Regions from separate parts of the Saccharophagus degradans 2-40 genome, predicted to be linked through region 1. Evidence: predicted binding sites of a transcription regulator. Region 1 holds the regulator's gene; each other region holds the start of a gene.
What was found. The regulator FNR, encoded in region 1, switches genes on or off when oxygen is low (the NO sensors DNR and NnrR bind a similar motif). The targets are predictions, from matches to a motif close to TTGATNNNNATCAA.
Positions count from the first base shown of each region.

Region 2: the regulator FNR is predicted to act here: its motif matches at 3,707-3,720, upstream of SDE_RS00420 (periplasmic nitrate reductase, NapE protein).
Region 3: the regulator FNR is predicted to act here: its motif matches at 2,202-2,215, upstream of phbB (acetoacetyl-CoA reductase).
Region 4: the regulator FNR is predicted to act here: its motif matches at 6,856-6,869, upstream of ccoN (cytochrome-c oxidase, cbb3-type subunit I).

Region 1 covers NC_007912.1:1,887,136-1,895,018, forward strand. Annotated here, with positions in the region: gene SDE_RS07655 (SirB2 family protein) at 130-492, opposite strand; gene SDE_RS07660 (DUF4202 domain-containing protein) at 499-1,089, opposite strand; gene fnr (fumarate/nitrate reduction transcriptional regulator Fnr) at 1,127-1,861, opposite strand; gene SDE_RS07670 (hypothetical protein) at 1,950-2,738, opposite strand; gene SDE_RS07675 (hypothetical protein) at 2,864-3,079, shown strand; gene cobB (Sir2 family NAD+-dependent deacetylase) at 3,104-3,811, opposite strand; gene rrtA (rhombosortase) at 3,798-4,433, opposite strand; gene SDE_RS07690 (D-hexose-6-phosphate mutarotase) at 4,463-5,308, opposite strand; gene SDE_RS07695 (glutaminyl-peptide cyclotransferase) at 5,408-6,211, opposite strand; gene SDE_RS07700 (late competence development ComFB family protein) at 6,393-6,815, opposite strand; gene mnmC (bifunctional tRNA (5-methylaminomethyl-2-thiouridine)(34)-methyltransferase MnmD/FAD-dependent 5-carboxymethylaminomethyl-2-thiouridine(34) oxidoreductase MnmC) at 6,815-7,883, opposite strand, start outside.
Region 2 covers NC_007912.1:99,723-107,605, reverse strand. Annotated here, with positions in the region: gene SDE_RS00440 (cytochrome c3 family protein) at 1-161, opposite strand, end outside; gene SDE_RS00435 (nitrate reductase cytochrome c-type subunit) at 173-691, opposite strand; gene napA (nitrate reductase catalytic subunit NapA) at 695-3,190, opposite strand; gene SDE_RS00425 (chaperone NapD) at 3,190-3,474, opposite strand; gene SDE_RS00420 (periplasmic nitrate reductase, NapE protein) at 3,471-3,641, opposite strand; gene SDE_RS00415 (methyl-accepting chemotaxis protein) at 3,826-5,460, shown strand; gene SDE_RS00410 (response regulator) at 5,497-5,871, shown strand; gene SDE_RS00405 (4'-phosphopantetheinyl transferase family protein) at 5,936-6,712, opposite strand; gene SDE_RS00400 (GGDEF domain-containing protein) at 6,775-7,883, opposite strand, start outside.
Region 3 covers NC_007912.1:1,723,101-1,730,983, forward strand. Annotated here, with positions in the region: gene phaR (polyhydroxyalkanoate synthesis repressor PhaR) at 1-57, shown strand, start outside; gene SDE_RS06965 (phasin family protein) at 207-521, shown strand; gene SDE_RS06970 (hypothetical protein) at 732-1,262, shown strand; gene phbB (acetoacetyl-CoA reductase) at 1,337-2,059, opposite strand; gene trxA (thioredoxin) at 2,384-3,241, shown strand; gene SDE_RS06985 (phosphoserine transaminase) at 3,447-4,562, shown strand; gene SDE_RS06990 (phosphoglycerate dehydrogenase) at 4,938-6,110, shown strand; RNA gene ffs (signal recognition particle sRNA small type) at 6,276-6,372, shown strand; gene SDE_RS06995 (Gfo/Idh/MocA family protein) at 6,391-7,374, opposite strand; gene dnaX (DNA polymerase III subunit gamma/tau) at 7,531-7,883, shown strand, end outside.
Region 4 covers NC_007912.1:3,059,323-3,067,205, forward strand. Annotated here, with positions in the region: gene SDE_RS12645 (heavy metal translocating P-type ATPase) at 1-1,248, opposite strand, end outside; gene SDE_RS21345 (FixH family protein) at 1,252-1,824, opposite strand; gene ccoG (cytochrome c oxidase accessory protein CcoG) at 1,871-3,325, opposite strand; gene ccoP (cytochrome-c oxidase, cbb3-type subunit III) at 3,450-4,346, opposite strand; gene SDE_RS12665 (CcoQ/FixQ family Cbb3-type cytochrome c oxidase assembly chaperone) at 4,343-4,570, opposite strand; gene ccoO (cytochrome-c oxidase, cbb3-type subunit II) at 4,576-5,187, opposite strand; gene ccoN (cytochrome-c oxidase, cbb3-type subunit I) at 5,199-6,671, opposite strand; gene SDE_RS12680 (argininosuccinate synthase) at 7,076-7,883, opposite strand, start outside.

The sequences.
Region 1 (7,883 bases):
CAACTAAAATGTCAAGTAAAACGTGACATAGTTCCTTGTGTCTAGACGAGTTTTAAAGGTCTTTTACTTTTTAAATAGTGAAAAGTTATATAAGAATGTATAACGGGGCTGCATTCTTGCCGAGAGGAATTAAAACGGCTTACTGGTGGCCAATATAATAATTGCGCAAGCAGTTAAGAGGGCACTAATTCCAAAAATTGCGCGCAGGTGTTTATGGGGGATTTTGAAGGCAGTGATACCTAAGCCAATATAGGTAATAACCAAAAGTAATTTGATTGAAAACCAAGAATAGTCAAATGGCGAGTAGCGAAGCATTACCGCAAGGGTTACACCGGTAACAAGTAAAAGGGTATCAATAACATGTGGTGCAATTTTTACTGCACGCAATTGAAGTTTGGAAGAGTTTCCCATTAGCCAAAGAAATCTAACGGCAAACCCGCCAATACTTAATAGCACGAGCCATACGTGAATGTGTTTAATTACTGCAAACATGGAATATTATTCGCTAAGCGCTTTCTTGATAAGTGTGGCCAAATGATCTGGGAGAGTTGCTGCAAGGGCGGCTTGATGACCTGCATCAGACATTTTTGCCCATGTTTTTTGAATAATATCGATCAGTTTTGCTTCATCGTGCTTACGAGCAAAATCATCTAAATAATAAAGTACGAATACGAGGCATATAACGTCTTCCAGAGTTTGAGTTTCTGGGTCTCTGCGCAGGCCTCGCTTCTGCACAAGATATTTAACGCGACTGATATCTTCTTCATTGTAGCCGGCTTCCAGCATAAGCTCGCCAGTGCGCTTTGCATGAAAAAGCCCAAGCTCTGCGCGCCATTGTTTGTAACCTGTGCGACCTTCGGGGTAATCGCTACGCGGTGATTTCCAGCGCTCTATATGTTGTGCGCGAGCGGCAATTTGTAGGTGCTCGGACGCTTGCGGGGCAAAGCTATTAAGTACTTCTGTCATTCTTTGAGAGTACAAAAGTTCTTTGGCAATAGGCTCGCCATTTGCAGTTTCTTGATTGGGGTCTTGTGCATTTGCCGCGTCAATTTTATTGATAACGGCTAAATATTTATCATTCATTCGCAATAGAACTCAAAAATTGGGTGAAGTTTTGCGCGAAAAATTAATCTGCCGTTGAGGCGATAGCGCGCAGCTTATCCATTTGATTGATAACCACGTGTTTTTTATCAAGAGCTATTACTTCTTGTTTGTGAAGTCTGCTCATTACACGGCTTACGGTTTCTATGGTTAAGCCTAAGTAGTTGCCCATATCTGAGCGTGACATGGGTAAATAAAACTCGGTGCTTGATAAGCCCCGATGGTGGTTTCTTGTAGATATACTAACTAATAAGGACGCAATGCGCTCGTCGGCATTTTTTTTACTTAGCAGGGTAATGAGCTGCTGCTCGTGGCTAATTTCTTTACTCATAAGTTGAAAGAAGCGACGCTGCAAATTGGGAAGCTTCATGCTCAGGTCTTCGAGTTGCGAAAAGGGTATTTCACAAATCGCTGAGGTTTCTAATGCCATTGCGGTATTGGAATGTACATTCGTTGCTAGGCCATCTAACCCCAAAATTTCGCCCGGCAAGTAGAAGCCAGTAATTTGCTCCTCGCCATCCCTACTGATAGTAGAGGTTTTTACTGCGCCAGATCTTAATGCGTAAACAGCTTTAAAGTCTTCGCCTGCTTCGTAAAGTGGTTGGCCTTTTTGCAAAGGGCGGCCGCGCTGAACTATGTCGTCTAATTTAGCAATGTCATCCAACGCGAGGCTTATGGGTAAGCATATAGCCGATAAACGGCAGTCACCACAGTTCACCTGAGGGGCGTGGTGACATGATGTAGGTTCGGATTGGGACATAATTCGGTCCAGAGTACGGCAGGTATTTGATTGCTAGATTGCGAGCAAGGATATGGATACTAATGGCTAATGTCAAAGGCTTCTTTGCCTAGTTAATTGGCCTCGGCGGTAGAGTGATTGGTGTACTAATTGGTAGCTTATGGTTAAGCAAGGCTTGAGTATAAAGTGAGATATTGTGGAGCTTGTATCTGTGCTCGGAATAGACGAATGCGTCTACTCCCGGGCCCACGTTAATGGAAATGTGCGAGTCTTCGTCGGGTTCTAACTCGAAGTTGGTGTCGAGCGCATTGTGTGATGTGTGACCCAAAAAAATGTGCAGCTGATTAAAGGTTTTAAGTAGTGGGGTAATCGCGGTTTTTAGATCTGGCAATGCCGGTGCAGGGTATACAACTAACCCCAGTTGAGCAAAACCGAATTCTTTAATTTTTGCCAGCTTTTGCATCACAATTGGAGTGTTTTCTAAGTCTGAAAGCGCTATCTCAACTAAGCAGCGGTTGAAGCCTAAACCTTTGAACAGCCCCAGCCAGTTGCAATTAAGGTCCGTTAAATCGCAGTTAACAGTGTGTAGCCGCTTTTCGATAGGCTGTATATTGTATAGCTTTGCTAATGTGCGTATGAGTGCGGTAACTTCGTGTGCCCGCAAAAAGCGCGTAGGGTTGTGTAGCGTGAACTCGGTGAGTGTTGGGTGGTTGAGCGCTGTGGCCCAAACTTCAAGCTCGCGTTGCAAAAGAAACGCGGTGTCGCAAGATTGCTCGTAAAGGGGCCGAATATGATTGGAGTCTATAACAATAGTTACCGCACAGCGTTCAGCTGCGCGCGCGCGGCTAATTTCCACGGTGGAAGAGCCATTGTTAGGTGGGGGCGAGTTTTTTTCCATGTGGCTACTTTATCGTAAGCCCATGCAAGCGGTATTGATTCGAATCAAACGTAAGCGTTGAAGGTTAAGCCTACTTGAGAAGCTTTTAGGTGGCTTCTACACTTTAGTTAGAGCAGAGGGGGAATATGAGTTATCAGTGCGGTGAGTGCGGTCATAAATTCAAAAAGGCGTCTACGCATGGGGCTTGCCCTGCGTGTGCTTCTCGACAAGTTCGCAACCTAAAAGCGGCAGAACCTGTAGCTAAAGAAAAGCCAACCAAAACCAAAATAGAACTATTTACCATGACCGTATTATGGGCGTTACTTATTTACGGCGTATACGATAAGTATATTGCCAGCTAGCGCTATGCGCGGCCTGAAAAAGTACTACGAGCAGGCAAAAAACAGCGGCACCAATTCACTTGCCGGCCCCTGTAGGCTTGTGTCAAACGCTCGGCTATTTGCACTGGCATCCAAATTTAATTCTACCGTGGTTGCGCCGTAGCTGGCAGCTAGCTCTACAAACCCTGCTGCTGGGTAAACATTGCCAGACGTACCAATAGATACAAATAGGTCACATTCACACAGGGCCTGTTCGATAGTATCCATGGCTAACGGCATTTCACCAAACCATACTATATGCGGTCGCAATAAATTTGGCGGTGTGCAGCACTCGCACAGGGATTGATCGGTTAGGTCTTTGGTGCAATCGCTTACCTTTTCGCTCACAGGGCAGCGCGCTTTTAGCAGCTCACCGTGCATATGAATTAAATTTTTACTGCCACCTAGCTCATGCAGGTTATCTACGTTTTGGGTAACCAGTAAAAATTCGCCACTGAAGTGTTGTTCGAATTCCCCCAATGCTGTGTGTGCTTTGTTGGGTTGTGCGGCTGTAAGTAATTGAGAGCGTCTAGCATTGTAAAACTTTTGCACAAGCTCTGGGTTGCGGGCATAGGCCTCGGGGGTGGCTACATCTTCCACTCTGTGGTTTTCCCACAGGCCGTTATTGTCGCGAAATGTTTTAAGCCCGGATTCGGCCGATACCCCAGCGCCGGTAAGTACAACAATGCGTTTGTAATCCTTAGCTTGCTTCATTGCTTGCTTCCTGTGTTGTTTGGCTGCGGTAAGCGAGTAAAACGGGTTTGGCGCGAATTAGCATCCACCCTAAGCCAGCAGCTAGCCCTTGTAAGTGTGCGGGTGTATAGCTTGGCCAGGTTAAATCTGCACTTAGTAGCGATGTGTCCTGAGTAAATTCCCACGCGAGCCTACCAAAATAAAGAAGGGCGATAGCAATAGGAATAATACTTTTTGATCTTGCCCATACTAGCCAGATGGCAGGGGGTACCAAAGCGTTAATGGCCCCGCTTAATCCTGCATAGCGATCTAGCTGGCTAAACGGCAGGCAGGCGCCAACCACAACGAGCCCTATGGTGAGCATTACTATTGCATCTATACGATGTTCTTCTTCAACAATAAGCCCCAAAACAAGCATGGCACCGCAGTTATAAAGTAGGTGCTGGTTATCGAGGTGAACTAATTGAGAGGTGAGAAGTCGCCAAACTTCGCCATCATTTACTAGGTTTCTCTCGAAATAGAAAAGGTCGAATATAGGAGGGTAAAAATAGCAAACAACTAAAAGCATGCAGCACGCGATGGTGAACCAAGGCGTGGATTGGCCCAACATAGTTGTTAATACTGCTGGGCGCTTATTATCCATACTGTGAGTATTGCCTGCTTTGCGGTTGATTAGTCTAATGCTGTAACGGCTATTGTTTGGCCAAATTCCATGCTGCTATTGGCGGCAACCTCTATATCAGAGGTGCTTGCTGCTTCTAGGCACAAATAGCTTTTTTCGCCGTCTGTATGAATGTCGTCAATGTCTGCCGCCAAGGTGCCAGGGTTCCACAAAACCCAGTTAGCACTGCCGTGTTTAGTAACAGATATGCGGCGTTGCATAATGCTATCGGTAATGCTGGCTGGGCCATCGCACTGATAAACGCGATCAATGGGGCCGTTGTAATCCGGCTCTGTAGTATCGCACTGATTTTCTAGATCGTTTATTTTGCAGTAGTAAGGTTGGCCGGTAAGTTCAGGCACGGATAGGTGATTTAAGCTGCCTATTTGAAAGTAGTTATGCAGGGCGTAGGCGAAATTTACCGGTGCATTAAATGGATTAACCACTTTGCAGGTTTGAGTTAAGCGGCTGCCGAAAATAAGTGTTTGCTCTATTATTTGCGGGTGGCTCCAAGCTAGGGCTTTGTCTTTACCTATGTCACAGCTTAGTTTGAGTACGGTGAGGTCCGATTCTTCCTTCGCGTCTTCTAGCGTCCAATTCATTGTGCGTACAAGGCCGTGGCGGCCCTTGTTCTCTACAGGCCCAAACCAAGGCCAGCACACGGGTATGCCACCGCGAATCGCGGCGCTGCCATCCAGTGCCGATGTTTCGCTCATCCAAAGTACAGGTGCGTGGCCCTCTGGCTGCCATTCGGTAATATGCCCGCCAAATAGGCAAACCTCGGCTTTGCAGTTGTCATTCTGGATGGAAATAAACTGAATGCCGTTTTTCTCTGTGACAGTAAAATCTTGGTGCATAAATACTCAAATATTGTTTGCTTTCGATTCGTGTCATTCTAGCGGAATGCGCTTGTCGCTTCTATCCGCATAGAGATAATGATGTATAACTTTAGGTATTTATTGTGTGACGGGTGTGGAAATTTTTATTAAGTAGCGTTTGGGCCAATATTTGCCTGTTACCCAGTAGGCATTGTGTTCGGGGTCGTAGGCAATACCGTTTAATACGGCTTGCTTAGGGTTGCCACCGTTTTGCTTTTGTAACGAAGTGAGGTCTAAAATTCCGGTCACTTCACCTGTGTGATAGTTAACACGCAATATTTGATTAGTTTGCCACACATTAAGCCATAAATGCCCTTGTGCATACTCTAGTTCGTTTAAAAATCGGTAGATTTTATTTTGGTCGTGTACTTTTACTTTTTTAAGTACGCGAAAGTCCTTCTGGCTGCGCAGGTATAAATGCTCACTGCCGTCGGTCATTAAAAATAAGTTGTCTGTATGGGTGAGGCCCCAGCCTTCGCCTTCGTAACTAAGTGGGGTTAAAGCTTCACGGGTCGTTGCATTGAAGCGCAGTAGTTTATTTTCTTTCCATGTTAACAAGTACAGCGTGTCGTTTATACGTGTTAAGCCTTCTGCAAATACCCGTTTGGGTAGGGGGATTTTGTAGGTTTGTTCGCCCGTTTCTTTGTTGTAGCTGGCAATAAATGATTTGCCGTAAAGGCCGCTACTTTCGATTAGTTGGTCGCCAGCTACCAGTAAGCCCTGTGTAAAAGTGGTGGAGTTATGAGGCAGGGTTTTGAGCACCTCAAATGCAAGCTGTTTAGCGGCGTTAGCATAGGGGGTAATACATAAACTTAGGGCCAAGCTAACGGCTGCAATTATGCTTGTGGTGGTGTGTTTAGTATTAGGTTTTTGGGTTGGCATGGGCGTTTTTTGTATGGGTAATGTGTAGCCTAAGTTAGGCCTTTTACTCATTAAAAAGCAATTGCTTGTAGCATGCCAGTTTTATTGCTATTGCGCCATCGTCTGGTGGTGTGCAGGCGTATTGGCAAAGGCCTATTGGCTAAGACCTGTAGGCAAAGCCAATAGGCCTTGTGCGAAATTTCTATTCACCTTCTTCTTGTTCGCGTAGTTTTTCCCGTTCCTCTACGTAGCTCACCGCGTCGTTTACAGCGTGGGCTACTTTTATAAGCATTTCTTCCATTTCTGTTGGCGATAAAAAGAACGTCATATCCACGTCGTGGCGCACATAGCGCGGGGGCAGCCTGTTTAGTGCCACGCAGGCTGCGTCGGCCATAAATTCGGGGTCGGCGGCCGCGCGATCAGAGGAGCGCACAAGCTGCTCGAACACCATGGCTTCATAGTAGTTGTGGATGGATTCGCGGGTAGAGTTCAGGTGCCCGCTTTGCGGGGTATTAAGTAGCATAGGTGCCTCGCTTTTATGAATGTCGCTAACGTCACTAATATTGTCGCTTGCTGTGCGTATAAACCGTTGGTTACGGGGTTTGCTATCAACAAGTGTAGACATTAAATGCGGTTGCGTGTCAGATCCCTAAAAAGAAAGCGGGCGGGGTGCAGGTGCAGCAGGGTTTCGGTAGCAATGGGCTGTAGCTCGCCAAATATGCTGTGGCAAAGGGATTCTGTAGCTAAGGGCGTGTAGGCTAAACCGCGAGAGCCGTATCCCACACTCACGTAAAGGCCGCGATAATAAGGGCCTGTTTGAGGAATAGGTGTCGCGGCACGCTTGCGATAACCCGCAAAGCGTTCGCAAAACTCATCACGTATTGGTACTGGCCCAACAATAGGGAAGTAGTCTGGCGTGGTGGCTCGAAACCCTACTTTACCATCGAGGGTGGTAAGTGGCGGGTTGAACGTGAGCGATTTACTCATCGAGGCTAGGTTATCAATATTAAATTGATGATCTTCTTCGCGTAAGTCGAGGGTGTTTTCGTGCAAATTAAAAGAGGCGCCAGCGCAGTGGATGCCACTTTGCGCTGGGGCAATATAACCTGCACCACAAACAGATGCGTGCAAACGTTGCGACAACCCATGACTACTAAGGTGGGACACTTGGCCGCGTATGTTGCGCATAGGTAAGTATGCTGTTTGCGCAAGGTGTTTCGCGTCGCGAGCAGTACAAATTACGGTAATGTCTGCGCTGGCAAGCTTGTGGCCGTCGTTTGTTAGGGCGAACCATTGGCCGTGAGCATCTTGTTGCAGTTGGGCAGCATCGCTATTAAAGAGCTTGGTTATACGCGGGTGGTTGGTTAGTGCATGGCACAGCTGCACGGGGTTTAGCCAGCCAGAGTTACGTATAAATAACCCGCCAGTAGATGTGCTTACGCCTACCGCTTGTTCTGTGTCTTGTTGTTCTACCCAGTTAAATATGGGGTTGGGATCGGTGCTTGCGTGTTGCTCGCCAATGTTTCTTAATTGTTTTTCTATGGCGTTACTTGTTGCTAGGTGAAGCACGCCGGAGGCTTCACCACAGGTGGTGTAGAAGTTATGGCTGTGATAAAAGCGGTCTGCATACAGTTGGGCTGCCATGTTGAAGCGGCTTAACGGGTTTCCGCTAAGCGACAGGCGAGTGTATACC
Region 2 (7,883 bases), 1.8 Mb from region 1:
AACGTTTCGGTATTGGTTGCTTCTAGCGCAGTGTTAAAGCCACCCCAGAAAATAATACCGGCAACAAACCCGCCCATTGTTAAGAACCCAATGCTGTAATGCACACTGGGGCGGTTAAAGAGTTTCCAAGCAAACTTAAGATTAGCAATTAATTTTTTCACGTAGTTTCTCGCTATTCTTCATGTTCATTGGGCTGAACAATTAGGTGGTGTACATCTTTAAATGTATTTTCTATTAACGGGTCGCGCTCTACTTGCGGTACGTGGCACTGAGTGCAAAAGTATCGTCGCGCAGAAACATCCGCTAAGAAATTTCCGTCTCTATCCATAAAGTGGGTAACACTAATCATAGGTGCTTGAGATTCTTCTACGCGGGTACGCGCGTGGCAGGACATACACTTGTTTGCTTTTAAATCTATTTGATATCCCGTAATTTTGTGTGGAATGGGCGGTGGTTGCATAGGGTAAGCACGATTAAAACGTAAGTCTTTATTCTGCTCATCTTGCAATGGCGCTGGGTCTGGGTTTTCGTTATTTAGCGCTGTGCCTTTACGCAAACTTGCCACTTGATTTTTGCCGTCGGCATCTACATGCATCAATTCTTCAGCAGCGTAAGCACTAGCAAAAGATAGGGCCACTATGCCTAAAGTGGCGATTATTAGTTTTGGTAAATGTCGCGTTGAATTTTTCATCTCTTATACTCGCTCCACTTTTACTGCACATTTTTTAAAGTCGGTTTGCTTAGAAATGGGGTCGGTCGCATCTAAGGTGACTTTGTTAATTAGTTGGCGTGCGTCAAACCAAGGTACAAACACTAACCCTTTAGGTGGCTTGTTGCGGCCACGTGTTTCTATGCGCGTAATAATGTGCCCGCGTATAGATTGCAGTTTTACTTTATCGCCGCGTCGCAAACCCGCACTGCGCGCATCCTCTGGATGCATAAAACACACGGCATCGGGGAAGGCTTTATACAGCTCGGGCACACGCTGTGTCATAGAGCCGGAATGCCAATGCTCAATAACGCGACCGGTGCACAGCCAGAACGGATATTCTTTGTTGGGCGATTCCGCTGGTGGCTCGTAGGGCAGCGCGAAAATAATTGCTTTGCCATCTGGTTTGCCATAAAACTGTACACCTTTGCCTTTTTCTACATAGGGGTCGCTGCCTTCGCGATAACGCCACAACGTTTCTTCGCCGTTAACAACTGGCCAGCGCAAACCGCGCTCTTCATGGTAGCGATCAAAGTCGGCTAAATCGTGGCCATGACCGCGACCAAACTCGGCGTATTCTTCAAACAGCCCTTTTTGAATATAAAAACCAAACGCATCGGCTTCTTTGTTTTCGTAATCTTTACTTACTTGCGCGAGCGGAAATTTATTTACCTTGCCGTTTTTATATAAAATATCGAACAGGGTTTTACCTTTTGCTTCGGGCATTTTGGCAATTAGGTCTGCTGGCCATACTTCTTCTACTTTGAAATATTTGGAAAATTCCACAAGCTGCCACAGGTCAGATCTTGCATCGCCAGGTGCATTAACAAGTTGATGCCAAAATTGAGTGCGGCGTTCTGCATTGCCGTAAGCACCTTCTTTTTCTACCCACATAGCGCTGGGTAAAATCAAGTCGGCAGCTTGGGCGGTTACAGTTGGGTATGCATCGGAAACCACAATAAAGTTTTGTGGGTTGCGATAGCCCGGCAACACCTCTTCGTTAATATTTGGCCCAGCTTGCACATTATTGTTTACTTGCACCCAGTAAGCGTTGATTTCACCGTCTTTTAGTTTTCTGCTTTGCAATACGGCATGCGCACCAACTTTTTCAGGAATGCTACCTTCTGGTAGCTTCCATATTTTTTCTGCGTAGGCACGATGCTTTGGGTTTGTAACAACCATATCTGCAGGTAGCCGATGCGAAAAAGTACCCACTTCGCGTGCGGTACCACAAGCAGAAGGCTGGCCGGTTAATGAAAATGGGCTATTACCTGGTTCAGATATTTTGCCGGTTAATAAATGAATATTGTAAATAAGATTATTCATCCACACGCCGCGCGTATGTTGATTCACCCCCATAGTCCACAGAGACATAACTTTGATATTGGGGTCGGCGTAGAGCTTGGCTAGCTTAATTAATTTGTCTTCACTTACACCACTTATTTCGCTGGCTTTTTCGACGGTGTAATCTGCAACAAATTTTGCGTAGGTTTCAAAATCAATAGGTTCAGAAGCCCCTGCACTATCGGCATTCTTGGCCGCTTTTTGCAATGGGTGTTCTGGGCGCAGGCCGTAGCCTATATCTGTTGTGCCTACGCGGAAGTTGGTGTGTTTTTTAACAAAATCCCAATTTACTTTTTTATTTTGAATTATGTAGTTGGCAATAAAATTGGCAATTGCCAAATCGGATTGTGGCGTAAACACCACGCCCAAGTCGGCCAAATCAAAACTGCGATGCTCGTAGGTAGACATAACCGCAACTTGTACGTGCGGGTAACTTAAACGACGATCGGCAATACGCGTCCACAATATAGGGTGCATCTCCGCCATGTTCGAGCCCCACAAGACAAAGGCGTCGGCGTGTTCGAAGTCGTCGTAGCAGCCCATGGGCTCATCAATACCAAAGGTACGCATAAAGCCACCCACTGCAGATGCCATACAGTGGCGCGCGTTCGGGTCGATATTATTGCTTCTAAAACCCGCCTTCATTAATTTAGATGCGGCGTAGCCTTCCCACACAGTCCACTGGCCAGAACCAAACATTCCAATGCCTTCGGGGCCTTTTTCTTTGAGCGTTTTTTTAAATTTTTCTGCCATGATGGTGAAAGCTTCTTCCCACGTTACTGGTTCGAATTCGCCATCTTTGGCATAAACACCATTTTTTTTGCGCAGTAACGGCTGAGTAAGGCGATCTTCGCCGTACATTACTTTTGATAAAAAGTAGCCTTTTACACAATTAAGGCCCCGGTTAACGGGCGATTTAATATCGCCATGGGTGGCCACAACGCGCCCCTCTTTAGTGGCAACATTCACACTGCAGCCGGTGCCGCAAAAGCGACATGGCGCTTTCGACCAAACTAATTTGTTGTCTGCGGCGGTGGTAACAATATTGGTTGCTGCAGCGGGTACGGCAACGCCTGCGGCGGCCGCAGCGGTAGCCAGTGCCTGATGGCGTACAAAGTCTCTTCGTGTAACGGTCATTACAATGCCTCTCTTAGGGCAGATTCACTTTCGGCGTGGTGGTAAACAAGGGTGGTGGATATCACCCCCTCGGTAGCGGCAAACTCGTCCATATAGTCGCGAATGCGCTGGGTATCTTCGGCCTCGGCCAGCACCAGCAATTTTTCTGGCTGCTCGGTCTGGCATATCTCTATATCGGGGTTATTGGCATAGGCTCGCAGTATTTTTTCGGCAAAGCCATGCTGCACAAGCAGAATAAAACTTGTGATATGCACCGGCTCTTGCGCTTGCTGTATTTGGATCATGCGGTTGGCGGCCCCCATATCATTTGGCTAACCCATATAAGTAGGCCATAACCGCCCACCAGCATTACCGATAACAGGGGAAAGAGGACAATGGTGATAAACATAAACATGCGCCGCTCTTGGCGCTTTTCTACCTGCATGGCTGGATCAGTTTCCATTTCGGACATAGTTGGCCTCCCGTTAACCCGCTTTTTGTATAGGTAAAGTAAAACACCCAATGCGGAAACAAGTTTTGAGGTAAATCAACTAATGCTGGAAAGAATTGGGTCTATAGTTAGTAATGCAGCGATAGAATTATTCTCACGTCACTGGTTCTATCTCATTTTGAAATAAAAACAGCGAGTACCTATTATGGAATGGTTTAACGATCTCTCATTCCGCTGGAAGTTACGTCTTCCCTTGGCCCTTATTGGCCTATTAATGGCTTTTATAGCCCTTATGGCGATGATGATTCTTAGTGAAATAAGCCGCTCTTCAGCGCAGGTAACTGAGAACAATTTACCAGCTACGGAGTTTCTACTAGAGGCAGATCGCGATTTGCACCAATCGCTTATTGCAGAGCGGACTTTAGTGTTAAGCCCTGCCAATCAAGTAAACGCCAGTGAATTGCGCAAAACACTGAATGAGAACCTCGACCAAGCTAAAACCCGCGTAGCCAAGTTCGAAGCATTAATGGACGACTCGGAAATAAAGAGCTTGGTTGGCGACTTTAACCGCCGCTTTGATAAACGCAGAGCAACAACAGAGCGTTTGCTCAGTAGCTTGGATTCAAATCGCGCAAGCGCCGTGCAAATAAGTATGGGCGAAGCCGCTACCCAATTTGATGAAATGCGCGATGTGATTGATACCCTAACCGAGCTTACCCATCGCAAGTCTGTTGTGTTAAGCGATGAAATAGCAGCCAGCGCTGCGGCTGCCCAAATTAAAATGATGAGCTTATTAATTGTGGGCTTAGCACTTTGCCTAGCGCTGGGCATATTGCTGCCACGCTTTGCCGGTGCGCGGTTAAATGCGCTACTAGAGCGACTTAAATCTATAGCCGAAGGCGATGGCGACCTAACCCAGCGCCTAGAAACAACAGGTAAAGATGAGTTTGGCCAAATAGCCCACGAGTTCAATGTGTTTGTGGCTAACTTACAAGAAAGTATCGCTAATGTAGTGGCGGTATCCAATCAGCTTGCAGACAAATCTAACTACATTGATAAAGAAAGTAACTCCACCAGCCAAACCGCCGATCGCCAGCGCCAAGAAACCACCATGGCGGCAACCGCCATTAACGAGATGAGCGCAACCGTGTTAGAGGTAGCGCGCAATACTTCCAGTGCCGCCGACTCAGCCAAAAGTGCAGATCAATGTGCCGTAGACGGACAAAAAATTGTGACCGCCATGGCGCGCGGTGTAGAAGCCTTAGCGGAAGAAATAGAAACTTCATCTAGCGCTATTAATTTACTTAAGGAAGATTCGGTAAGTGTTGGGGCCGTACTGGATGTGATTCGCGGCATAGCCGAACAAACTAATTTATTGGCATTGAATGCCGCTATTGAAGCCGCGCGCGCGGGCGAGCAAGGCCGCGGCTTTGCAGTGGTAGCCGATGAAGTACGCACCCTGGCCCAACGCACGCAAGAGTCTACCCAAGAGATACGCGAAGTAATTGAGCGCCTACAAGGCGGTGCAGATACCGCGGTAGAGCGCATGACAGGCAGTAGCCGCAAAGTAGGCGAAAACGTCGATGCCGCCAATAACGCAGGCGCAGCATTAGCCAATATTACCGAGGCGGTAAAACAAATAGTGGATTTAAACGTGCAAATTGCCAGCGCTGCAGAAGAACAAACCACGGTAACCGAAGAAATTAACCGAAATATGGTGAATATTTCTGAGCAAACCGAAATAACCGCAGAAAGTGCACAATCACTGGCCACAGCCGCGCAAGAGCTGCGTAATTTATCGGATAATTTGCATCAAACCGTTGGTCGCTTTAAGGTGTAACTAACACTCCTAGCCCTTAATAAGGTAAACCCGTCAATGTCTATTGCACATACAATTTTAGTGGTCGAAGACAATCCCGATAACCAGCAGTTAGTAACTTGGATTTTAGAAGACGAAGGGTATACGGTTGTATGTGCAGACACAGCAGAAGACGGGTTAAAGTTACTGGAATCGCACAATTTCACACTTATTCTGATGGATATTTCTCTACCCGGCATGGATGGCAAACAGGCAACGCAGCAAATTCGCAACACACCCGCTATTGCTTCTATTCCAATTATTGCCCTCACCGCACATGCAGTGCAGGGTGAGCGCGAAAGTATTATGGCCAGTGGCGTAGACGAGCTACTTACCAAGCCGCTAGATGAGGTTGCTTTAATACAAAGAATTAAAGAGATGATTAACCGTTAGGTCACCATTTAGCTTTTAAGTTTTAAATTTTAGATTTTAACTTACAGCTTTTAACATATGTCGATTAACTCTGCGTTCCCGTCATCATTAAAAACGGATTAGGGTGTTCGCGTTTTTTCTTGCCATTGTCGTAATCTACCGAGGCCAAGTTTTCTTCTAACACTATTCTATTGGCAAACGCTTCGGCACTAAAACTGCCCTTTAGCGCTACAGCCAAAATCGCATCGCCAATGGTGTAAGCAGCTGCACTAAAAGGTTGATTGTTATCGCACTCTATTGCGTAGGTTTTGCCCTTAATAAAATGTGCGGGCAGCATAAGTTTGCGTTCAGAGAACACAGAAGAATCTTTTACTTTTACTTGGCTTTCCATGCAGCACCAAATGGCGCCAAACATGGCGGGCACCGTTGTGCCAAATATACCCACTTGTTTTAGGGTAACTGCCACGCTGGTGTTAAGCAGGCGCGCGGCATTGTTCCACGGCTCGCCCGAACGCATTAGGCTCTCAATATCTATACCCATATTCTCACTCGCCAGCGCAACCGCCACCCACGAATCGCAATGACTAATAGAAATAGCCAGCTCAGGGTGAGCGCGAACATAGGGTTTACCATTGGCGCTGTAGGCCAAGCGTACATCTTTAGGCTCGCAGTGCAAACGGCGACTCACCTCGGTTTTAATTAACAGGCGGCCTAATAAAAAGCGGTGTTTTAATGTTTTGTGCTTATAGCTTGCTAGGCGACTTAGCTCGTGGCGATCGAGTATCGCCTCCACAGCGGTACACCACTGCTCAGAAAAGCCTGCTTGAGGAATGGGGGTATAAATAATACGAATAGGATTCATGGGGCAGCATCATAATGCAGTTCCAACCCCTCGGTCGACAACTCCACCTTTGTATTCGCCACTTAAGGTGCAATAACACATTGATTGCGGCCATTTGCCTTCGCCTCGTATAAGGCTTTGTCTGCGCGCGCAAAGGCAGACTCGACGCTATCCTCACCCCGAAACTGTACTATGCCGAATGACATAGTGATAGTTACCGGGCTATCTTTAAACCGAAATGGCGTTTTCGCAATGGCAGCTCGCATTTTATCCAGCACAGTTTTAGCCTGCTCGGCATCAGTTTCTGGCATAACTAACACAAACTCTTCGCCGCCGTAGCGGGCCACAAAATCTACATTGCGCAAGCGTGTAGATACCACTTGAGCAACTAGCTTTAATACTTTGTCCCCCGCTTGATGGCCAAAGGTATCGTTAATTTTTTTAAAGTGATCTAAATCGCACACGGCCAGTGTTAAAGGGTGGCCATAGCGCTTAAACCTGTGCAGCTCGTGAAAGGCGCGTTCGTTATAGGCTTCGCGATTGGGCAGGCTTGTTAGGGGGTCGTGGGTGGCTTTATAGCGCTGCTCTTCCAATTGCGCGCGGGATTTTTCCGATTCCTCTTCTACTGTTTTCACCCTATCCATGAGCGCCTTAAGCTGGGCCGACAAACTTTGACTGGGCGCCGGCTGCGCCTGCTTAAAGGTGGAAAGCGCATTTTGAATAGTACGAATATGGTCGCTAACCGTCGATTGCAGATCTGGCAGGCTATTGGATTTCGCAACATCCGCCTGCAGCTGCTTAACAGATTTGCTCACGCTCGCCGTAAGCGCTTCGGCCGCACCACCGCGCTGTTGCTCTGCATCTTCTGCTACACCCAGCGCCTCGCTTATAGATACCAGCTCGCGGTTTATATTCAGCAAGTATTCGCTAAACGCTTTATCTGCCGCCAAGTAGCGCGCCATTAATATATCGCGAATATCTTCTAGGGTTACGGCCAGCGCAAACCAATCCATACCCCGGTCTATACGGTCGCGCACAATCTCGACTTTTCTGCGCACCATATCGTTGGGCTCGATACTGGTAACTAATGCCTTTAGTGTGGCGTTAATGCGCTGGGCTACTTTGGGGTAGGAATCTTCTGCGGCGGGATCATCGACTTGCGTAATGGGCGGGGTCTTTGTTACCGACTCTT
Region 3 (7,883 bases), 160 kb from region 1:
GCGAGTGGCGCCAAAAAGCCCGAAAAGAACGAGAAACCACCGGAAGAAGACTCATAACTAACGGTTATTAAGGGTTAATTTAGCTATCGCTAAATGATCTTGTTTCTCTTGTGCAGTGCAGCAAAATTGTCTTGATTCTGTCATGCTCACACCTTACACTTAAGTTGTGTTTTGCAGTGCAGCATAACCCTCAGGAGAATCACATTATGTTAGACAAGATCTTTGAACAATCTCAAACCGCTTTTAAACCAATGAGCGATTTAGCCGCATTAAATACTAAGATGCTCGAGGAAGTTGCAGAAAAGCAAAAAGCTTTTGTTAGCGATATGGTAAGCGACAGCATGGCCTACGCTAAAGAGCTTAGTGCTCAGAAAGACTTTTCTGGCATCTATCAAACGCAAAAGAACTACTTGGAATCTGTGCAAGAAAAAATGATTGCAGCTTCTACAGATGCATACAGTTTTATGACTGCTACCCAAGAGAAAGTAAGCGACGTAATTAAAAGCAACACGCCAGCGTAAGGTAGATTTGAGCGTGTTACTTGTCTGATGTTGAAGCCCGGTACTGCCGGGCTTTTTAATGTCTGGATGGAAACATTTTAGAAAAAACGCACAATTTTTTTAATTGGCGCCAAAGGGTATTGATGTTGGCCTTTGGCAAGAATAATATTTGATGCTGCGCCGCAAAATTCACGTTTGTGGGCGGGTTTCTCGCCTGACTAGGAGTGTGTTATGGACTACAGATTTTCAAATCAAGTTTCAGAGCAAGTTTCGGAACAAATCGGGCCGGTATTTGCGCCAATGTTGGCTCTCTGGGATGCCAACCTTAAAGCCTTCGAGGCAGTACTTGGGCAGCAAGCCCAACTGCTAGATGAGGTGGTTGTTAGTTGTTCAGAATTGGCTGATGATTTATCAAAGGCTGACTCTTTAGAAACCGTATGGACGTTACATAAAAAATGCTCTAGTAAGTTGCAGGGTATTTATGTCGACTCCATAAAGAAAACGCCACAAGCTTTTAAAGAGAGTGAAGCGTTAATGGTGGAAGCGTTAGAAAACGCAGGTGATTTTAGTGCGCTTACTGCGGAATTTGAAAAAGTGACTCAAGCATCGCCAGCCAAGCCTGCTAAGAAAGCAGCGGCTACAAAACCCGCGGCAAAGAAAACAGCTGCCAAGAAAAAGACGGCTAAAAAAGCAGAACCTCAACCAGAGGCAGCTAGCGAGCCTGTAAAAGCGGAAGAGCAAGAATTAGAAACACACAATTAAGCGTGTGTTGCAGGAAGTAAAAAGCGCAGCTGGCGTGTATTTCGTCTAGCTGCGCTGTAAGCGGCGAAAGTTGCTTAATACATGTGTTGGCCACCGTTAATTGACAGGGTAGAGCCAGTAATAAAGCCCGCGTTATCAGATACTAAAAACTCTACGCCACGGGCAATTTCTTCTGCCTCACCCAATCGCCCAACAGGGATTTTGGCAATAATCTTTTCAAGCACCTTTTCTGGTACTGCGCGTACCATATCTGTAGCAATGTAGCCTGGCGCAATAGCGTTTACGGTAATGCCCTGGTTTGCCCCTTCTTGTGCCAATGCTTTAGTAAAGCCGTGAATACCAGATTTGGCAGCGGCGTAGTTAACTTGACCATATTGGCCTGCCTGGCCGTTTATAGACCCAATATTAACAATACGACCAAACTTGTTTTCACGCATCGCTTCAATCACGTTGCGGCACATGTTAAAGCAAGAGCCAAGGTTGGTATCCAGCACTTGGTGCCACTGCTCGGCACTCATTTTATGAATAGTGCTGTCGCGAGTAATGCCCGCATTGTTAACAAGAATTTCTATTGGCCCCATATCACTAGTGATTTTTTTAACGGCTTCTGTACACGCGTCAAAACTAGATACGTCAAATTTAATCACGGGGATGTCATGTTTTTCTTTGAATTTATTGGCGCTCTCATCGTTGCCTGCATAGCTAGCAACAACGCGATAACCTGCTTCTTTTAAACGAACTGAAATCGCTTCACCAATTCCCCGAGTACCGCCAGTCACTAGTGCTAATCTACTCATACTGTGTAATCTCCTTGCATACTTGAATGGTCGAACAGTTAAAACAAATCAATAGCTCTTAACGCCTTTGCTAAAAAAGCGTCGCGAGAGTGTAGTGGGCAACTACTGCACCAATATTACGCTAGCTACTCACACTATGAACATGGTCTAAATCAAAATGTGGCACGCCGAACACATTTGTTTGCAGCTTATGCTCGAAAACGGCGCGTGAACTTGTTTTTTTATCATTAAGCCCCACTTTAGGTGCAGGTTAATAAACAACAAAGTCATATTGGCGCATGCAAACTAGAGACTGCATAAACTGTGCCTAACTGGAGTGCAATAATGAGTGAGCATATTGTAGAGATAACCCTAGAAAATGCGCAGGCGCAGCTAATTGAAGAGTCTTTTAACCGCCCAGTGTTGATAGATTTTTGGGCCGAGTGGTGCGAACCGTGTAAATCTTTAATGCCAGTGCTAGAAAAACTGGCCAACGAGTATGCCGGCCAGTTTTTATTGGCAAAAGTAAACGCCGATGAGCTAAACATGATTGCCAGCCAATTTGGTGTGCGAAGCCTGCCAACGGTAATGGTAATGAAAGACGGCCAGCCAGTAGACGGTTTTAACGGTGCGCAGCCAGAGCAGACGGTGCGTGAATTGTTAAACAAATATCTACCCAAGCCCTGGGAGCTGGCACTTGGTCGCGCCAAGTTGTTAATGGAAGAAGAAAAGTACGGTGAGGCAATAGCTGAATTAACACCTGCATACGAAGAATCTATGCAGGCTGCTGCGGTACTTTTTGCCTTGGTTGATTGCTATATCAATATTAAGCGTTTTGAGCAGGCCGAAGAACTGCTGGACTCGGTGAAGCTGGTAGATCAGCAAGATGCTGAATACGGCAACCTGCGTTCGCAGCTCGATATTGCCAAACAGGCTGGTAAGTCGCCAGAAATCGAAACCCTCGAGGCGGCACTGGCTGCCGACCCAGATAATATAGATACAAAAATGCAATTAGCCGCCCAGTATACTCATGGCGAATACCATAAAGATGCGCTTGAGTTACTGTTTCCGCTGTTGCGTAAAAGCCTTAATGCAAAAGATGGCGAAGTGAAAAAACAGTATGTCGATATATTAGCTGTGTTAGGCAAAGGCGACCCTTTGGCGGTTGAATATCAGCGCAAGCTTTACACGTTGATGTATTAACAGCTTTTTACCGCTTTTTTGTGCAGAATTAGCCTCCAATTTGACTGAAAAGCGCCCGTTATCCTTACCTAGAGCTAGGTTTTAATGGCATAATGGCGCCCCATTTTTATGGCCGCTTACGGGCGGTGAGCTAAAAATAGTTTCTTATACGTTACCCATAAAGGCCCTCAACGAGTGAGGGCTTTTACGTTTATTGAGGAAGATCATGCAGCCGCAAAGCAAGCCCAACAACCCTAATTTTTCTTCTGGCCCATGCAGCAAGCGCCCAGGTTACGATGTAAGTGCGCTTCAGCTAGATACCTTAGGCCGTTCGCACCGCTCTAGTTTAGGTAAAGAAGTGCTAGCCCGTGCCTGTAGCTTGACTGCCGAGCTTTTGGGTTTACCCGAAGGTTACCGCGTAGGTATTGTGCCAGGCTCCGATACTGGCGCTGTGGAAATGGCTATGTGGTCTATGCTCGGCCAGCGCGGTGTAGATGTACTTGCGTGGGAATCCTTTGGTAGCGGTTGGGTTACCGATATTATAAAACAGTTAAAGTTGGATAATGTACGCGTTATGGAAGCCGATTATGGCTTACTTCCAAACTTGGCGGAGGTTAACTTCGCTAACGATGTGGTGTTCACTTGGAACGGCACAACCTCTGGCGTAAAAGTACCAAATGGCGACTGGATAGCTGACGATCGCGAAGGCCTAACTATTTGCGATGCCACATCAGCCGTTTTCGCTATGGATTTACCATGGGAAAAGCTCGATGTTGTAACCTATAGCTGGCAGAAAGTGTTGGGTGGTGAAGGCGCGCACGGCATGTTAATTCTTAGTCCACGTGCAGTTGAGCGTTTAGAAAGTTATACCCCTTCTTGGCCTATGCCAAAACTATTCCGCATGACTAAAGGCGGCAAGTTAGTAGAAGGTATCTTCCGCGGTGAAACCATTAACACCCCATCCATGTTGGCTGTTGCCGATTACGTTGATGCCCTAGAGTGGGTGCAAAGTATTGGCGGTGTAAGCGAAGCCATCAAGCGTTCTGAAGCTAACTTAGCGGTTATAGAGAAGTTTGTGGCAGAAAACGACTGGATCAACTTCTTGGCAGCCTCTAAAGAAACGCTATCTAATACCAGCGTATGCCTAACCTTAAAGGCCGATGCCGACCAGGTTAAAGCATTCGTTAAATTGCTAGATAAAGAAGGCGTTGCATACGATATTGGCGCATACCGCGATGCTCCGGCAGGTATCCGTATTTGGTGTGGTGCGACAGTTGAGTCTGCAGATTTAGAAGCATTAATGCCTTGGATGACGTGGGCATACCAACAGGTAACTGCGTAGTTGCTAATTTAGTTTGCCTGTTTATAGGTATCTATTCTATGGGTATCTATTCTTAGCTACCTAATGTTGAGTGTCTATTTTTAGACACTTATTTATAGCCAACTATTACTTCGCGCATAAAAAAGCCCTAGCAAAGTTGCTAGGGCCCAAACGAAGAAACAAGGTTTACCCAACTTAAGGTCGTGTAATAACGAATTTAAGAAAGGTACTAGCTATATAGCAAGATCAAGGCCAATAAAAATAACGTTAAATAACAACAGTTTATAATAAACCCGCCAAAAGGTTGTTAATAATTTCGACAGATTGCCGGTTAAGGTTTGACCGCAACGTGGCAGCGCTTTTGGGCAACTCACATTCTGTAGGGTGTAAAAACTTATGTATCAAATTCGCACATACAACAAAATTTCCGATAAGGGCTTAAGCCGCTTTAGCAAAGACCAATACAACGTAGGCGAAGATGTTGGCCAACCAGACGCTGTAATTTTACGCAGCCAAAAGCTTCACAATGAGCCGTTACCAGAGTCTGTTTTAGGCGTGGCTCGAGCAGGGGCTGGCGTAAACAATGTACCGGTAGAGGAATACACCAAAAAGGGTATTGTTGTTTTTAACACCCCTGGTGCAAATGCTAACGCGGTAAAAGAGTTGGTGTTGGCTGGTATGTTGTTGGGTTCGCGCGGCATTCTGCAGGGCAAAGACTACGTAAATACTCTTGGCGATATGACCGATGCGGGTGAAATGTCTAAATTGTTAGAAGCTGAGAAAAAGCGTTTTGCCGGTAGCGAATTAGCAGGTAAAAAATTAGGCATTATAGGTTTGGGCGCCATTGGCTCTATGGTGGCGAACGCCGCTCTTGCACTAGATATGGAAGTGCTAGGTTTCGACCCTGCGTTATCGGTAGAGGCAGCATGGCGTTTATCTAGCAATGTACGCCGCATGGAAAGCGTGCAGGCGTTGTTATCTCAAGTGGACTACGTTTCATTGCATGTGCCAGCTATAGAGGCAACACGCAATTTAATTAACGCAGAAACGCTAAGTGTTATGAAGCCAAACGCGGTTATTTTGAACTTTGCACGCGAAGCCATTGTGGATGCATCTGCTGTTGTAGAAGCCCTAAATGCAGGCAAGCTTGGCCAGTATATTTGCGACTTCCCAGAGCCTTGCTTGATTGGTCACGACAAAGTGGTTGCTTTGCCGCACATTGGCGCCAGTACCGCAGAAGCTGAAGAAAACTGCGCTGTTATGGCTGCCAACCAGTTGATGGACTTTTTAGAGAATGGCAACATTGTTAACTCTGTAAACTTCCCGCACACCGTTATGGCGCGTGGCGAAGGTGGTTGCCGTATTACCTTTACCAACGAAAACGTGTCGGGTGTATTAGGTAATGTGCTTTCTGTGTTTGCTGCCAATAATGTGAACGTTATCGATATGGTAAATAAAAGCCGTAACGACGTGGCGTACAATATTTTGGACTTGGCAGAAAAGCCAAGCGAAGACGTAATTGCAGCCTTAAAGGCCGTTGAGCACGTTATTTCTTTGCGTGTTATTTAATCAAAGTTTTGTGTGTAGGGCGGTTGCTGGTTAATTCTTCTGCAACTGGCCTACAGTTTTGATTAAGCACTTGCAAACACGGGCAAATTAGGGATAATGCCCACCCCTTGAGTAACTCTTTGTTTACTCAATTGGCGATGAAAATCGCTTTGCTATGGTGGCCCAGCTTGGTCCCCCCGCAACAATTCGCTACGAACCCCGCCAGGCCCGGAAGGGAGCAACGGTAGTAGTATAATTGTGTGCCGGGGTGTGGCTGGGTTGGGTCATCTCCAATCTTGTTCTATTTTCCACTCAAAATTTTATCCATTACCCAATTGGCTCGCGCAGCAGATTCGCCAAGGGATGGATGTGTGCTTGTACCCAGTAAATGTTCGTTCATAGCTTGCACATGATAGGTTTGTATGTGTTCTGGGTGCGCTAGGGTTTCCGTTGTTTCCCCTTGTTCATTCATTAGTGTTACGGGTTTGTCTTCAAATATTGCAAAGCGTATTTCGCCTGCGCTGCCAATTATTTCCACCTCGTCTAAACGGGTGCGGGCGCCAAAGTTCCAGTAACCGCTGCCTGTTACGCCGCTTTTAAATTGCCAAGCAGCTGTTACGGCGTCTTCCGCTTGATAAAGCTGTTGTTGGTTGGCGGCAAAGCCATTCACTTTGTGAATTGGGCCGAGCAAAAAGTCGAATAGGTCCAAGCCGTGGCTAGCTAAGTCGACAAAGTAGCCGCCGCCCGCTTGATCGGGCTGGGTGCGCCAATTTGTTTGTTTCGCTTTGTCGGTATCGGAAGGTGGTTTGCGAAAATTCCAGCTAATGTGGCGCACATCGCCAATAGCTTGTTCATCTAGCCACTGCTTAACTTTTAAAAAGCGCGGTAGGGTGCGGCGGTAGTAGGCTACAAACAGTGGTAGTTGCGCTTCATTAAAGGCTTCTACCATGGTTTCGCACTGTTTGTTGTTAAGTGCCATAGGCTTTTCTACGCAGCAGGGTTTGCCCGCAACAGCTACTTCTAGCGCATATTGCAGGTGGCTAGCCGGTGGTGTCGCAATATAAATAGCATCAATGTTGGGGTCGTGAATAAGCGCTTCAGCGCTGGCGTGCACCGTTGCTACACCGTGGCGTTTGGCGTAATCGTGCGCTTTGGCGGTATCTCTACGCATTACCGCGGCAAGTTGAGAGTGCTTGGTTTTATAAAAGGCTGGGCCGCTTTTTACTTCGGTTACGTCGCCGCAGCCAATAATGCCCCAGCGGATAGGTGCGGTTAGGGTTTTCATCGTTTGCTCCTTCTATTTAAGCGGTGTATTCACGGCTTGTTTGGTCAACATTGGCATTCTATTCGTAATAACTGGTGTGTGCCTTTGTGAGTCAGTACACTCTGCGGCTATAATCGCTTCTTTTTCTACTCCTTTAAAATAGAGAACCACGCTGTAATGAGCTATCAGGTACTTGCCCGTAAGTGGCGCCCGCGCACTTTCCGCGAAATGATTGGCCAAGAGCACGTTTTACGCGCGCTTATTAACGCCCTCGATCACGGACGTCTGCATCACGCTTACCTGTTTACCGGCACGCGCGGCGTGGGCAAAACCTCCATAGCACGTATTCTAGCTAAGTGTTTGAATTGCGAAACTGGGGTTAGTTCCGAGCCATGTGGTGAATGCAGTGCCTGTGTGGAAATCAGTGAGGGCCGCTTTGTCGACCTTATCGAGGTGGATGCGGCATCGCGCACCAAAGTAGAAGATACGCGCGAGCTGCTCGACAACGTGCAATATGCACCCACGCGCGG
Region 4 (7,883 bases), 1.2 Mb from region 1:
GGCAAAAGCTACCTGTGCAGGTTTTTGCTGCTGCGCTTCATCAACTAGGTTTTCAATCACCGAGAGTGCGGTGTTGTCGCCCACTGCAGTTACGCAGATAGTAACGGCCGTATCGCCGTTCACAGAGCCTGCAATAACACTGCAGCCCTTTGTTTTATTAACAGGAGTGGATTCGCCAGTTAAAAGAGATTCATCTGCAGTAGTGGAACCAGCTATAACCGTACCATCGGCAGGAAAAACAGCCCCAGCTTCAATATGCAGCGTATCGCCAACTTTTACGCTTTTTAGCGGTACCGTTATATATTGTGAGTCTTGTACTTTTTGCGCGGTAAGAGGCAATAAATTTAGGTTATGCTGGCTTTTATTTTGATTGCTATGGCGCGCGCGCATTTCCAAATAGCGCCCCAACAATAAGAAAAAGGTAAACATAGATACCGAGTCAAAATACACTTCGCCAGTATTGGTTAGCGTTGCGTAAATACTGGCGCCGTAAGCAAGCACTAAAGCTATGCATACAGGCACATCCATGTTCAAACTTTTTAACTTAAGTGCGCGCCAAGCACTGTAAAAAAAAGGCTGCGCGCTATAAAGCATAACCGGTGTGGCAAATACAAAACTTACCCAGCGCAAAAAACCTTGCCAGCCACTTTCTATGCCTTGAATACCGCCGGCATACAATGCCACCGCGACCATACCCACTTGCATCATCCCTATGCCCGCAACACCTAAACGCATTAAGTGGCTACGCTGTATATTGCGCGCGCTTTCGGCAGCGGCTTGGCTAGATGCTGGGCGCGGGCTGTAACCAATTAACTCCAATTTATGCATTAGGCTGCTAAGCGGCAACTTGGATTTATCCCACTCGATAGTGCAAATTTGCGTGGTTGCATTCACGCTCACACGACTTATTGCCTCTGTTTGGCCCAAATAATTTTCAATTAGCCATGCGCATGCAGCACAGGAAATGCTTTCGAGATAAAACCTAACTCGAAAAGTAGATTGGGACACGCGGGAGATAATATCGGCTTGAACTTCATGTAGGTCAAACTCCAAGTATGCCTGGCTCACTTCTTTTACTTTTGGGTTAGTGCTTTCTCTGTACTGATAAAAATCTCCTAGGCCGCCTTCTACAATTGCCATAGCAACAGCTTGACAGCCCACACAACAAAAGTTGCGGAGTTCGCCATCTACCGTTGCGCTGTATTGTTCGTGCGCAGGCAACCCACAGTGAAAGCAGCTATGCGCCATAATTTACGGTGTTAAAGTAACAGTAGCATTAGCAGACACATCGAGCTCACCCACTACCCGCCACGCTTCTACTTTGGGGTCTGGGTCTTCTTCGGTGCGCATAGCTTTAGGCGCATCCACATAATAGGACAACTGCAAGTAATGCCGCCCCTTTATAGGTGCTTCAGTTGCGGCGGTATACACGGCAGTTTCATTGCTACCGGGCTGACGCACTAGTTTATATTTTTTGTCCAACCCCGATTCCATTGGGTGAGAAAATATAAGTGTAATCTCGGGAGCAAACACCGGGCTGGTTGCGTTTAAGCTAACCGTAATATTTTCTGCTGTCGCATCAATCGCAACCATTGCCGTCAAGCCTAAGTCTTGCGCTGCACGCGTTGCGGCAAAGGTATTATTAATCATGCGCCCTTTTTTATAGTAATCATCGGTAACCACATCATCTTTTAATGAATAGGCTACCGTTAGCAGTACACTACATACACATGCAATAAATATTAACGGGGCAAAAACAAACCAGCCCCAAAATTCTTTATACCAAGGTTTCCCTTCGGTTTGTGCGTTATTCATATTACTCATTGTTTACTTTCACTTTAATTAGCTAGGCGTATTGGGTAACGCACAATTATTTACTTTTAACCGCAGGCCCAATAAATGGGCTTTCTTCTGTAGCGGTTAATAGAGGGTCTGTTTTTGAGGTAATCTTAAACGTTAAATCTGTTTTCTCTACATCAAGTTGCGCACGCTCAACAGAAACCCGCAATGGAATGGTAAACACTTCACCAGCTTCCAGTTCAACTTCCATATAGTGGTGCAACCTGAACGGGTAATCGCCACTTACTTGAATATCGTACTCATGCGCCTCTTGGCTCATGTTATTAATTTTGACCGTGTACACATTTTGCACTTGATCATTGCTAATACGATAGAGCCTTGCCCCGCGGTCGCGTGCCACATCCACCGACAGTGGTGTACGAATAATAATTGCGCCTATAAATGCACCGATCATTAATACTACGCCGAGCGCATAGCCGAATAGACGCGGGCGGAAAAACTTGGTTTTACCGTTTTCTAGTTCATCCTCCGAAGCGAAGCGAATCAAGCCGCGTGGGTATTCCATTTTATCCATAACGGCATTGCATGCATCGACGCAAAGCCCACAGTTAATGCATTCAAATTGCAACCCGTCGCGAATATCAATATCTACTGGGCAAACCTGAACACACCAAGAGCAATCGATACAATCGCCCAAACCTTTTTGCTTGGGATCTTCTTTCATTTTACGCGGGCCACGTGTTTCACCACGACTAGCATCGTAATGTACCGCCAAAGTATCTTTGTCGTACATAACCGACTGGAAACGCGCATAAGGGCACATATATTTGCACACTTGCTCGCGCAACCAACCCGCATTTAAGTAGGTCATGCCGGTAAAAAAGATCGTCCAAAAAATTGCGGCTGGGTGCGCATCAACAACAAGCATACCGGTTGTTGCGTTCTGGTGTGGAATAAGCCCGCTAATTAGCTCGCGGATAGGCACGAAATAACCAACAAATGTAAGCCCCGTTATTAAGGCGATTAACACCCAAACAGTATGCTTACCGCCTTTGCGGAGTATTTTCTCTAGGCTCCAACCCTGCTTATCGAGCTTAATTTGCTTGTTGCGGTCGCCTTCAAAAAAATGCTCCACTGAGATAAACATTAAAGTCCACACGGTTTGCGGGCAGGTAAACCCGCACCACACGCGACCAAACATGACCGTTACCGTGAACAAGCTAAACGCAGAAATAATGAGTAGCCAAGCCAACAACATAAAATCTTGCGGCCAAAAAGTTAGCCACAAAATATGGAACTTGCGCTCAGGGAGATCAAATAAAACTGCTGGGTGCCCTTCGATCATCAACCAGGGTAACAGCAAGTAACCCGCAATAAGAGGGAGCCCCGTATAACGGCGAATAGCTTGATAAAAGCCAGTTATTTTGCGGGTGTAGATTTTGTTTTCAGCCTCGTACAAATCAACATATTTGATTTTCGCTTTTTCTTCAGCGGACGAATCTGAATTAGAAGGTGTTTCGGCCATGGATACTCCACAACTAACCGTTGATTGAAGTGCTTTGCTTACGGGTTGATCCCGAGGCCTTTTTTGAATTGGTCCCCTTCCCTAGGGCGGGCGATGCAGTATTTACTGCACCGCAATGTCTAGCTTATTCGTCGATAGACAAAGAAAGGAGATAAGCCGTTAACACGTGAATTTTTTCTTCACGCAAACGATCTTTTTGAGCTGGCATTTGGTTGGATCGGCCATTGTTAATGGTTTGAGCAATCTCTTCTAAACTGCCACCATACAACCAGATGTCATCGGTTAAGTTTGGCGCACCAACAGCTTGTACACCCTTACCTTTGGCGCCGTGACAAGCTGCGCAATTTTGAGCGAATAAAGGTTTACCTTGCGCCGCTTTTTCTGCGTTGTGCTCTGCACCTGAAAGACTTAACACGTAGTTAGCAACTAACTGGGTTTTCTCATCACCCAAAATGTTGCCCCAAGCCGGCATACTACCCTGACGACCGTGAGTAATACTCTCTTTAATCTTCTCTGGGGTGCCGCCGTATAACCAGTCTTTATCGGTTAAGTTAGGGAAACCAAAGTTACCACCAGCATCTGCACCGTGACAAACCGCGCAGTTGTTTGCGAATAAACGCACACCCATTTTCATGGCTGCGCCATCGTGCATTAACTCGGTTACTGGCGTATTGGCGTAAAGTTCAAAAGTTTCGGCAACTTCTTCGTAGCCTTTCTCTTGATCGTGTTTAAGCTCGCCTACAGACGTCCAGTTTAAAATACCTTTATATGAACCCAACCCAGGGTAAATAATAAGGTAGATCGCACCGAAAATCATGGTGCCAATAAATAATTTAAACCACCACAATGGTAACGGGTTATCGTACTCTTCAATGCCATCGTAAACGTGGCCAGTGGTACGGTTCTCGGCCTCTTCATCGTCAGATACCGCAACTTTGCGGTTAGCCATAAGCACCCAAAATACAAGCGCTAGGCACGCGAGGGTTAACCCTATAATCCAAAAATTCCAAAAAATGCTCATTGTTGTTCGTCTCGCTTCTCTTCATTCTCGGCGTTAGCAGAATGAAGTTGGTTATCTTTTTTCTGCGCGTCAGATTTGTTTTCATCTTCGCCGTCGGCAAACGGTAAGTTCGCGTCTTCTTCAAAGCGTTTTTTACGGCTGGGGGCAAATGCCCACCAGCACACGCCCGCAAAAGCGATGAACATAAAAACAACAGATAAACCGCGCAAATTACTAATTTCCATAGGAATTACCGCTTATGGGTGAATAGCAAACCAAGTTGTTGCAAATACGCAACTAGCGCATCAATTTCAGTAACGCCTTTAACAGCTTCCTGAGCACCAGCTATATCTTCATCGGTGTATGGCACACCAACTTTGCGTAACGCTTCCATCTTTTTAGCGGTGTATTTGCCATCTAGCTTGGCATCAAACAACCATGGGAAAGCTGGCATATTGGATTCTGGCACTACGTTGCGCGGGTTGTACAAATGCGCTTTGTGCCAAGTATCGCTGTAGCGTTGACCTACACGAGCCAAATCCGGGCCTGTGCGCTTAGAGCCCCATAAAAATGGATGCTCATAAACAGATTCACCGGCTACCGAGTAATGACCGTAACGCTCAACTTCAGCGCGCAATGGACGCACCATTTGGGTGTGACACACGTGGCAGCCTTCGCGAATGTATATGTCGCGACCTTCAAGTTCTACGGCTGCCAACGGCTTTAGGTTCTCTACTGGCTCGGAAGTTTGCGGCAAAAAGAATTGCGGCACAATTTCCACCAAGCTACCAAAACTAATAGCAACAATTACCAGTACAACCATTAAACCGATGTTCTTTTCAACTATGTCATGATTCTTCATTGTCGGTCTCCTTAGGCTTGCGCTGGTTCTGCAACGGTTTCTTCTTCTGCATCGTTCATAGTGCGGTAGGCGTTATACGCCATTAAGCACATACCAACTAAGAAAAACGCACCGCCAAGAAAACGAACAAAGTAACCTGGGTAGCTCGCTTCAACAGAGTCAACAAAGCTGTAAGTCAAGCTGCCATCGGCGTTGTATGCACGCCACATAATGCCCTGCATCAAACCGTTTACCCACATAGAGCAGATGTATAAAACAGTACCCACGGTAGCTAACCAGAAGTGCGTGTTAATAAGCTTCACACTCCACATAGTGGCTTTGCGAGATAAGATTGGAATCATGTGGTACAAGGCACCAAAGCTAATCATTGCAACCCAACCTAATGCACCTGCGTGTACGTGACCAATAGTCCAATCGGTATCGTGCGATAAGGCGTTTACAGTCTTAATAGACATCATTGGGCCTTCAAAGGTAGACATACCGTAGAACGACAATGAAACCACTAAGAAACGCAATGTTGGGTCGGTGCGCAATTTGTGCCACGCGCCAGAAAGAGTCATTACACCGTTAATCATGCCACCCCAAGAAGGCGCTAGCAGAATCAAAGACATCACCATACCTAAAGACTGTGCCCAGTCGGGTAACGCAGAATAATGCAAATGGTGAGCACCAGCCCAAATATAGATAGAAATTAGAGCCCAGAAGTGAACAATAGAAAGCTGGTAGGAATAAACCGGACGATCCGCTTGCTTAGGCACAAAGTAATACATCATGCCCAAGAAGCCCGCTGTTAAGAAGAAGCCCACAGCGTTGTGGCCATACCACCATTGGATCATCGCATCCATGGCGCCAGCATAGGCAGAGTAAGACTTAGTAAGCGATACGGGAACAGCCGCACTGTTAACGATATGCAAAATAGCAACAGTTACGATGAATGCACCGAAGAACCAGTTAGCTACGTAAATATGCGAGGTCTTACGCTTAACAATGGTGCCAAAAAACACAATAGCGTAAGAGACCCACACTAACGCAATAAGAATATCAATTGGCCACTCTAGTTCGGCATATTCTTTGGTAGTAGTTAACCCCATTGGCAAAGTAATAGCAGCAGAAACAATAACTAACTGCCAACCCCAAAAGGTAAACGGCACTAAAAAGCCACCAAACAGTTTTGCCTGACAGGTGCGCTGCACCACATAGTACGAGGTTGCAAACAACGCACAGCCACCAAATGCAAAAATTACCGAGTTGGTATGCAATGGGCGAAGTCGTCCAAAGTGACTGTATGGTTGGAAAAAGTCGTTGAGTTCTGGCCACATTAGCTGGGCGGCGATAAGCACCCCCATACCCATGCCAAACACACCCCAAACAATTGCCATGGCGCTGAACTGCCGCACCACCTGGTAATTATATTTATCGTCCAACGCAGGAGTCGCTCCCGCGCTAGATTCAAGCCCCGAATGGGAAGCCTGATCGCTGGTCATAGTCACACCTTCTCTTTAAATTTAAAAACAAATTCTGTATGTACCAACACATAGTTATTTGACGGGGCCAAGCATAGTATTGGCGCACTGTTACACTAATTAGCGCCGCCCTAACTTTCTAACGGACACGACTTCGCACCATAGGCTCGAACCCATAAGTATAGGGAGCCGTATCGCTGTGCGATTGATGTAGGTCAAATAACATAGTTTTCTCCACTCACTTACCGCATTTAGCAAGTAATACGACGAGTAAAGATTAGTTTTTGTTCTTATTAGCCTATTTTGTATTTGTTAGGTAAAACAGATACGAAAATAGCTAAGGGAAGTTTACCAACACCAGTGAAGCGCTTTTGGCTGCATCAGTAAGGTTAGCAAACCCCTCGGATTATGCGTAAAAAACTGTGTTACAGCAGTTTACGTCCCTTCTGAGCTGCAATACGCATTCTCAGAGCATTGAGTTTAATAAAGCCTTCGGCATCTTTCTGGTTGTAAGCACCAGCATCGTCTTCGAATGTTGCTATTTTTTCGTCAAATAGGCTGTCGTTAGAACGACGACCCACAACGGTTACGCTACCTTTATACAATTTAACCCGCACATCGCCATTTACTGGGCCTTGCGAGTTATCGATAGCGGTTTGTAACATTTGACGCTCTGGGCTCCACCAGTAACCGTTATAAATCATTTCGGCGTACTTGGGCATTAATGAATCTTTAAGGTGAGCCACTTCGCGATCGAGAGTAATAGATTCGATTGCTCTGTGAGCGCGCAATATAATGGTGCCCCCTGGGGTTTCGTAACAACCGCGAGACTTCATGCCTACATAGCGGTTTTCTACGATATCTAAACGACCCACGCCGTGTGCACCACCGCGCTTGTTCAAGGTTTCGAGTACAGTGGCAGGAGACATTTCTACGCCGTCGATGGCAACAATATCACCGTGCTTGAAGGTAAGCTCAAGGTATTCAGGCTGATCTGGCGCAGCTTCTGGGCTAACACTCCAGCGCCACATGTCTTCTTCTGCTTCTGCCCATGGATCTTCCAAAATACCGCCTTCATAAGAAATGTGCAGTAAGTTAGCATCCATAGAGTAAGGCGATTTCTTCTTCGCTTTGGTGTAATCAACAGGAATATTGTGCTTAGCGCAGTAGTCCATAAGGGTTTCGCGGGAAGTTAAATCCCAATCGCGCCATGGGGCAATAACATGAATGCCA